2 regions of the Streptomyces lunaelactis genome follow, and region 2 is predicted to be linked to the other one. Evidence: riboswitches for the same ligand, from Rfam matches in the RefSeq annotation. Region 2 holds a riboswitch; the other holds the start of a gene.
The links. Region 2 has a riboswitch for S-adenosylmethionine ahead of thrC (threonine synthase). Riboswitches for the same ligand answer to the same signal wherever they lie in the genome.
Positions count from the first base shown of each region.

Region 1: it holds a riboswitch for S-adenosylmethionine, as region 2 does, so the genes downstream of both, SLUN_RS10530 (aminotransferase class V-fold PLP-dependent enzyme) here and thrC (threonine synthase) in region 2, are expected to answer to the same signal.

Region 1 covers NZ_CP026304.1:2,337,073-2,341,480, reverse strand. The annotation lists gene qcrB (cytochrome bc1 complex cytochrome b subunit) at 1-577, shown strand, start outside; gene trpD (anthranilate phosphoribosyltransferase) at 708-1,772, shown strand; SAM riboswitch class IV at 1,873-1,989, shown strand; gene SLUN_RS10530 (aminotransferase class V-fold PLP-dependent enzyme) at 2,194-3,603, shown strand; gene SLUN_RS10525 (Lrp/AsnC family transcriptional regulator) at 3,751-4,032, opposite strand; gene SLUN_RS10520 (rhomboid family intramembrane serine protease) at 4,029-4,408, opposite strand, start outside.
Region 2 covers NZ_CP026304.1:3,961,292-3,965,699, reverse strand. The annotation lists gene SLUN_RS17975 (alpha,alpha-trehalose-phosphate synthase (UDP-forming)) at 1-90, opposite strand, end outside; gene SLUN_RS17970 (hypothetical protein) at 157-471, opposite strand; gene SLUN_RS17965 (glucosyl-3-phosphoglycerate synthase) at 510-1,475, opposite strand; SAM riboswitch class I at 1,620-1,747, shown strand; gene thrC (threonine synthase) at 1,765-3,051, shown strand; gene SLUN_RS17955 (MoaD/ThiS family protein) at 3,081-3,356, shown strand; gene SLUN_RS17950 (cold-shock protein) at 3,766-3,969, shown strand; gene groL (chaperonin GroEL) at 4,297-4,408, shown strand, end outside.

The sequences.
Region 1 (4,408 bases), 1.6 Mb from region 2:
GGTCTATCCGTTCATCGAGTCCTGGGTCACCGGCGACAAGCGCGAGCACCACATCCTGGACCGCCCGCGCAACGCCCCGACCCGAACCGCCTTCGGTGTGGCGTGGCTGACCTGGTACTTCGTCCTGCTGATCGGTGGTGGAAACGACATCTGGGCCACCCACTTCCACCTCTCGATCAACGCGATCACCTGGTTCGTCCGGATCTTCTTCTTCGTCGGACCGGTCATCGCCTTCGTCATCACCAAGCGGATCTGCCTGGGTCTGCAGCGGCGCGACAGGGACAAGGTGCTGCACGGACGCGAGTCCGGCATCATCAAGCGCCTGCCGCACGGTGAGTTCGTCGAGGTCCACGAGCCGCTCAGCCAGGGTGCCCTGCACACGCTCACGGCGCACGAGCAGTACGAGCCGGCCGAGGTCGGCCCGACGGTCGACGAGAACGGTGTCGAGCGCAAGGTGACCCGCGCGCAGAAGCTCAAGGCCAAGCTCAGCAACAGCTACTACGGCGAGGGCAACCAGATCCCCAAGCCGACCACCGAGGAGTACAAGGAGATCATCGAGGGCCCCGGCCACCACTGATCGCCTGTACTGATCTGTACGGATCGCCACAGCGGGAGCCCCGTCCATTCGATGGACGGGGCTCTTCGCCGTCCGTGGGGCTGGATAGGGTGGACCCATCCCTATTCGGCTGTGGACCCAGGAGTGGACCATGAACGTTGTGACCCCGGTTGGCGGCGACAGCGTGGCGGACCTCTCCTGGCCCGGTGTGCTGAACGCCCTCCTGGAGAACCGTGACCAGAGCGCGGATGCCACCGCCTGGGCCATGGACCGCATCCTGAGCGGCGAGGCGACGAACGCGCAGATCGCCGGTTTCGCTGTCGCGCTGCGCGCCAAGGGCGAGACGGTCGAGGAGATCTCCGGCCTCGTACGGACCATGTACGAGCACGCCAATCTGATCGAGGTGCCGGGCCCCAGCGTCGACATCGTCGGTACCGGCGGTGACGGTGCCAGGACCGTGAACATCTCCACGATGTCCGCGATCGTCGTCGCGGGGACGGGCGCGAAGGTCGTCAAGCACGGAAACCGCGCCGCGTCGTCGGCGAGCGGTGCCTCGGACGTACTGGAGAAGCTCGGCGTCAATCTTGAGCTCACCCCGCAGCGGGTCGTGGAGGTCGCGGCCGAGGCCGGGATCACCTTCTGCTTCGCGGTGAAGTTCCACCCGGCGCTGCGGCATGTGGCGGCGGCCCGCAAGGAGCTGGGCATCCGCACCACGTTCAACTTCCTCGGCCCGCTCACCAACCCGGCGAAGGTGAAGGCCCAGGCCACCGGTGTCGCGGACGCCCGGATGGCGCCGATCCTGGCCGGAGTGCTGGCCGACCGAGGCTCGTCGGCGCTGGTCTTCCGGGGCGACGACGGCCTGGACGAGCTGACGACGACGGCGACGTCCCGGGTGTGGGTGGTACGGGACGGGGCCGTGCGCGAAGAGGCCTTCGACCCGCGGGACATCGGCATCGATCTGGTGCCGGTGGAGGCCCTGCGGGGCGCGGACGCCTCGTACAACGCCGATGTGGCGCGCCGGCTGCTCGCCGGTGAGACCGGGCCCGTACGGGACGCGGTGCTGCTCAACTCGGCGGCGGCGCTTGTCGCTCTCGCGCCGGGAGAGGGGTCGCTCGCCGAGCAGATTTCGGCCGGGATGGCGAAGGCGGCGGACTCGGTCGACTCGGGGGCGGCGAGGGCGGCGCTCGAGCGGTGGGTGGCCATCAGCAACGCGTAGGGGTTGAGGAAGGGTCCGGCCTGCCCGCCGGGCCCTTCCGCCGTCCCGGATTCCGGACACCTGGTTGCGCCCCCGCGATCAACTGGCATACTTCTCGGCAGGTCATGAGTGACAGCGATAAGGCCCCGGCTCGCTGTCCGGCAACCCTCCGTCCGTGGCGGGGTGCCCCGGGTGAAGACCAGGCCGTAGGCAGCGAGGTCTGCGGCAAGCGCGGACCCCTGCAAGCCCTGGGGTCCTGGTCCTCAAGGGAGCAGTCTCGTGAGCAAGCGAATGCGATAGGGCTGACCGGCCCCTTCTTCAGCAGACCCTCCGTGCGGCGATCGCCGTGACGTTTTGAGGGCAATCCCCGTACACAGAGCGGCCGTTCGGCCGTTGTGCGGGTCTTCGAAGCCATTCCGCCTTCCTGCCGGGAGATTCCGCCATGTCCGCATGCCCGAACGCCGCCGCCACGTCCACCGCTGTCGCCCCCTCCGAGTCCGAGCCCGCCTGTGCCGCGCCGCTGCCGGTGCTCGGCCGCGATGTGACCGTCCCGCTCGTCACCGGCGGCGAGGTCACCTACGCCGCCCTCGACTACGCGGCGAGCGCCCCCGCCCTCCAGCGGGTGTGGGACGACGTGGCCGCGTACGCCCCGTACTACGGCAGCGTGCACCGCGGCGCCGGGTACCTCTCGCAGCTGTCCACCGACCTCTTCGAGAACAGCCGCACGACGGTCGCCGAGTTCCTCGACTGCCGCGCCGGCGACCAGGTCGTCTTCACCCGCTCCACCACCGACTCGCTGAACCTGCTGGCGGCCGCGCTCCCCGCCGACTGCCAGGTCTTCGTCTTCGAGACCGAGCACCATGCCTCGCTGCTGCCGTGGCGCGACGCCCGGGTGACGTACCTGAACGCGCCGCGTACGCCGGCCGAGGCAGTCGGCACGCTGGAGCGCGCGCTCGCCGACCGTACCGCATCTGCTCAGGACGTCCACGGCCCGGCGCTGGTCTGCGTGACCGGCGCGTCCAATGTCACCGGTGAGCTGTGGCCGGTGAAGGAGCTGGCGGCCGCGGCCCATGCCCACGGCGCGCGGATCGTGCTCGACGCCGCCCAGCTGGCACCCCACCACCCGGTCTCCGTACAGGAGTTGGACGTCGACTGGGTCGCCTTCTCCGGGCACAAGCTGTACGCGCCGTTCGGCTCGGGCGTGCTGGCGGGCCGTTCGGACTGGCTGCAGGAGGCGGAGCCGTACCTCGCGGGCGGCGGCGCGTCGCGCAAGGTGGCCCGGCGTACGGACGGCGGCGTGGACGTCGACTGGCACACCACGGCCGCCCGCCACGAGGCCGGATCGCCGAACGTCATCGGTGTGTACTCCATCGCCTCCGCCTGCAAGGCACTCACCGAGGCCGGCTTCGACACGCTGGTCGCCCGTGAGCAGCGGCTGGTCGCCACGGTCCGTGCGGGCCTCGCCGAGGTGGAGCAGGTCAAGGTGCTCTCGCTCTTCGGGGACGACGCGCCGCGGGTGGGCGTCATCTCCTTCGTCGTCGAGGGCTGGAACAGCTCGCACTTCGCGGCCGCGCTCTCGGCGGAGTACGGCATCGGTGTACGGGACGGGCTCTTCTGCGCCCACCCGCTGGTGCGGACCCTGCTGGGCAGCGACTCGCAGGACCCGGGCGAGTGCGGCGCGCCGGAGGCGGAGCCGGGCGAGCCCTCGCTGAACGCGATCCGGGTCAGTTTCGGGGCGGGTACTCCGGACGAGCACGTGGAGCGTTTCGTACGGGCGGTCAAGGAGCTCGTCAGCGACGGCGCGAAGTGGAACTACCGCACGGAGGACGGCCGCTGCGTGCCGGCGGTGTGACCCCGGGGCTCCGGCCCCGGTCCCCGTGCGGCGCGTGCGTCTGCGCCTGCGGCGCTGTTCCTCCGTATGCGCTGCGCGCGTGTCCTCAATCGCCGGACGGGCTGAATGTGCGGCCCAGCCGCACCCCGGCACCCCCCGCTGGAGGCGCTAGGCGTCCAGGCCGATCGCGAACGCCGCCTCGAGGTCGTGCTGCGAGTACGTACGGAACGCCACATGCGTGTCCGTGCCCTCGACGCCCGGGATCCTGCTGATCGAGCCGGGGATCACATCCGCCAGGTCGTCGTGCTTGGCCACCCGCACCATGGCGATCAGGTCGTACGTACCGGTCACGGAGAAGACCTCGCTGACGCTGTCCAGCGCCGCGATCGACTCGGCGATCTCGGGGATGCGGTCCACGCTGGTCTTGATGAGCACGATCGCGGTGATCACGGTTGGCTTTCTCCCTCGGTGGCCGCTGCTTGGGCCTTCACTCTAGTCCCCTGCCGGAATCGTCCCCAGGCGTAGAGAAAGCCGGCCCCGAACCCCACCAGATGGGCGAGATACGCGACCCCCGGACCGCTGCCCGCGCCCTTTGCCGCCAGCCACTGCAGGACGAACCAGAAGATCAGCACGATCCAGGCGGGGAAGCGCAGCGGCAGGAAGAAGAGGAACGGGAAGAGACTGGTGACCCGGGCCTTCGGGAAGAGGTAGAGGAAGGCGCCGAGCACGCCCGAGATCGCCCCTGAGGCGCCCACCAGGGTCTGCTCGGAGCCGGCATTGGCCGCCGCGTAGGCGAGCAGCGCGACATAGCCGCAGCCCAGATAGA
Region 2 (4,408 bases):
GTCGAGTGAACCGTCCTTGCTCAGCGTGTACGAGACCGGGCCGCGGTTGGACGCGACGAGGACCTGGGCGGCTGTCTGCTCGGAGACCATGTGCCGAAACCTAGCCCGTCCCACAACCCCTCAAACGTGCGTACGGCTGAGGCGCAGGTCAGCTGGTCAGTGCTTGCGCCGCCCGCGGGTGGCGACGACGGCGATCACACCGGCCGCGGTCAGCGTCAGCGCCAGACCGGCGAGAAGCCAGAGCCGCTCCGTCCTGTCACCGGCCTCGGCCATCTCACCGGGTGTGCCCTGTGCGGGGTCCTGTCCCGGCCCTGGGGCCGGCGCTTCGGCACCGGCCTGCTGGGCGAGGCTGCCGACGGCCGCGGTCTGCGCCTCCGCCCGCGCTTCCGCCCCCGCCGGGGCCGCCGCTACGAGGGTCACGGCGGTGATGACCGCCAGGGCTCCGAGGCCCGTTCCGCGTCTCAAGCTCATACATACGAAATTTAGGCAAAATGCCCGGGAATGCGTGGTTATGCCGCGCGACGCGCCGCGTACTCACCGATCTCGCGCATCGGCGGCCGCTCCTCCGTGTCCACCACATACGTACGCGGTACGAAGCCGTCCTCGCCCCGCTCGAACTGGGTGAGCGAGGGCCGCACCAAGTGGCCCCGGGAGAGCCGCAGTTGGGCCGTACGGTAGATGGCGGCGGCCATCCTGCCCAGCGCCTGCTCGTCCTGATGGCGGTGCTTGCGCGAGCCGACGTCCACCTGCGCCAGCGCGTCCAGGCCCACCGTGTGCAGCGCGTCGACGAGCAGCCCCAGCTCCACTCCGTAACCCACGGGGAAGGGCAGCCGCTCCAGGAGAGAGCGCCGCGCCGCGTACTCCCCGCCCAGCGGCTGGACGAACCCGGCCAGCTGCGGCCAGTGCAGATTCAGCAGCGGCCTGGCCACCAGCTCGGTGACCCGTCCCCCCTGACCCGCCGTCCTGCCGGAGGCGAGCGCATCGAACTCAGGTCCCAGCGGCCGGTCGTACATGCCTTTGACGAACTGCACGTCGGGCTCGGTCAGCAGCGGCCCCACGATCCCGGAGACGAAGTCCGCGGAGAACTCCCGCAGATCCGCGTCGATGAAGCAGACGATGTCGCCGCTCGTCACCATCAGCGACCGCCACAGCACCTCGCCCTTGCCGGGCACGGCGGGTATCCGGGGCAGGATCGCGTCCCGGTGCACCACCCGCGCACCGGCAGCCGCGGCGACCTCCGGCGTACGGTCGGTCGAGCCCGAGTCGACGACGACCAGCTCGTCGACGAGGGGCACGGCCTCCATCAGCTCGCGCCGGATCACCGTGACGATATCGCCGACGGTCGACTCCTCGTCGAGCGCGGGCAGGACGACGCTGATGGTCGTACCGCGCTTGGCGGCCACCAGCCGGTCGAGCGGGCGGTCGGCCGCGGACCAGGAACGCCTGGTCAGCCAGCGCTCCACCTCTTCCAGCACGTGCGCGTCTCCCTTGACATCCGGATCTTGTGATCCATCTCGCGGTTCGGACGACTATCTCAAGCGTCCGGGCCTTCGGTTACAGTCTTGAACAACGCGGATGACCGTCGCATGTCGGGGGTCCTCACGCTGATAACCGAATAGCGCTCATCCAGAGGGACAGAGGGAACGGCCCGTTGAAGTCCCGGCAACCCTCCCGCCGACCGCGAGGTCACGGTGGGGAAGGTGCCAATTCCGTCTCGTGGCGAAATGCGCCACGGGGAAGATGAGGAGAAAGGGCCTCGCCACCATGGCTGTGCAGACTGTTTCGAGCACCACCACCCCCGTGAACCTGGGTCCCGCCGCGGCGCTCTCGTGCCGCGAGTGCGGAGAGCGTTTCGAACTCGGCCCGATCTTCGCCTGTGCCCTGTGTTTCGGGCCGCTCGAGGTCGCGTACGACCTGCCGAGCGGCGACCCCGAGGCGCTGAAGAAGCGGATCGAAGCGGGTCCGAACAACATCTGGCGGTACGCCCCGCTGCTGCCCGTCCCCGCCGACGTGGCCGAGAAGCCGAACATCAACCCCGGCTTCACCAAGCTCGTCCAGGCCGACAATCTCGCCCGTGAGCTGGGCGTCACCGGCGGCCTGTTCATCAAGGACGACTCCGGCAACCCGACGCACTCCTTCAAGGACCGTGTCGTCGCCATCGCCGTGGAGGCCGCGCGCGCCTTCGGCTTCACGACGCTCTCGTGCTCCTCCACCGGCAACCTCGCCGGCGCCGTGGGCGCGGCCGCTGCCCGGGCCGGCTTCCGCTCCTGCGTGTTCATCCCGCACGACCTGGAGCAGGGCAAGGTCGTCATGGCCGCGGTGTACGGCGGCGAGCTCGTCGGCATCGAGGGCAACTACGACGATGTGAACCGCTTCTGCTCCGAGCTCATCGGCGACCCGGTGGGCGAGGGCTGGGGCTTCGTCAACGTCAACCTCCGCCCGTACTACGGCGAGGGCTCCAAGACGCTGGCGTACGAGATCTGCGAGCAGCTCGGCTGGCGGCTGCCCGACCAGATCGTGATCCCGATCGCCTCGGGCTCGCAGCTCACGAAGATCGACAAGGGTCTGCAGGAGCTGATCAAGCTCGGTCTGGTCGAGGACAAGCCGTACAAGATCTTCGGCGCCCAGGCGGAGGGCTGCTCGCCGGTGTCGACGGCCTTCAAGGCCGGGCACGACGTCGTACGCCCCCAGAAGCCGAACACCATCGCCAAGTCGCTGGCCATCGGCAACCCGGCCGACGGCCCGTACGTGCTGGACATCGCGCGCCGCACGGGCGGTGCGGTCGAGGACGTCAACGACGAGCAGGTCGTCGACGCGATCAAGCTGCTGGCCCGCACCGAGGGCATCTTCGCGGAGACCGCGGGTGGTGTGACCGTCGGCGTGACGAAGAAGCTGATCGAGGCGGGCGTGCTGGACCCGTCGCTCACCACGGTCGTCCTCAACACCGGCGACGGGCTCAAGACGCTCGACGCGGTGGCGCCGACGACCGGCCTGACCGCGACGATCCGCCCGAGCGTGGACGCGTTCCGCGCCGCCGGCCTCGCCGGCTGACCACCCGAGACTCAAGGAAGGCACGCAGCATGAGCGTCAAGGTCCGCATCCCCACCATTCTCCGTACGTACACGGGCGGTCAGGCCGAGGTCCCGGCGGAGGGCGCGACGCTCTCCGAGGTCATCGCCGACCTGGAGAAGAACCACACGGGCATCGCCGCCCGCGTCCTGGACGACCAGGGCAAGCTGCGCCGCTTTGTGAACGTGTACGTGAATGACGACGATGTCCGGTTCGAGCAGGGCCTTCAGACGGCGACCCCGGACGGTGCCGGAGTTTCGATCATTCCCGCCGTCGCCGGCGGCTGAGCCACGCAGAGTTACGCCTATTGCCCCCTCCGCGAGAGAAGCGGAGGGGGCAATTCTGCAGGGTTGAGCGCGGTACAGTTGGGGAAGCCCCCTCCGCTGCTTGTGCCGCCCGCATATGAGAATGCGCCCGTGCGCGATAAGAAGCAGCCAAAGTGTTCGATCGAATTGCCTCATAGGCGTCATTTGCCGGGCCCGACTTGCCCCGGAATACTTTGAATTCTGGTCAATTATCCGTTCGGTCGTGCTCAGAATTCTCGTCCAATTGACCTGTTGCAGAGGGCAGTTGGGCAGATACATTCAGCCGCGGTCGACGCGTTCCGGCGCACACCCCCTCCTGTCGGGTGGTGAGTTCTGACCCGGGTCCGCGAAGTGCGGTCCTGTGCAGGGGCCAGTAATAGGGGAGTTAGGCATGGCTCAGGGCACCGTCAAGTGGTTCAACGCGGAGAAGGGGTACGGCTTCATCGCGGTCGACGGTGGTGCGGATGTTTTCGTCCACTACAGCGCGATCCAGATGGACGGGTACCGCACCCTTGAAGAGGGTCAGCGAGTCGAATTCGAGATCTCGCAGGGCCAGAAGGGTCCGCAGGCGGACATGGTCAAGCTCGCCGTCTGATCTCGGCGCGACCGGCCACCGACGCACTCACGCCGAGGGGCCCGCATCCCACCAGGGATGCGGGCCCCTCGTGCGTGTGCCCGTGCCCGTGCGTGTGTCCGCGTGTGTCCGCCTGTCCCTCTTCGATCCGTCAGGGCCGCTTGCACTCTCCTAGGGCGAGTGCTAATCATTGGCGTTAGCACTCTCCAGGTGAGAGTGACAACTTAGGACCGGGTCGGTGAGGCCCGAAGGGTCGGCGGGGCAAGGAACCGCACGGCCCTCAGGCCGTCCGTCGCGGGCGCCAGCGCGGTCCGGAGAATCCACCCCAGTCCGGGAGGACCACTTCACATGGCCAAGATCATCGCGTTCGACGAGGAGGCACGGCGCGGTCTCGAGCGCGGGATGAACCAGCTCGCCGACGCCGTCAAGGTCACCCTTGGCCCCAAGGGCCGCAACGTCG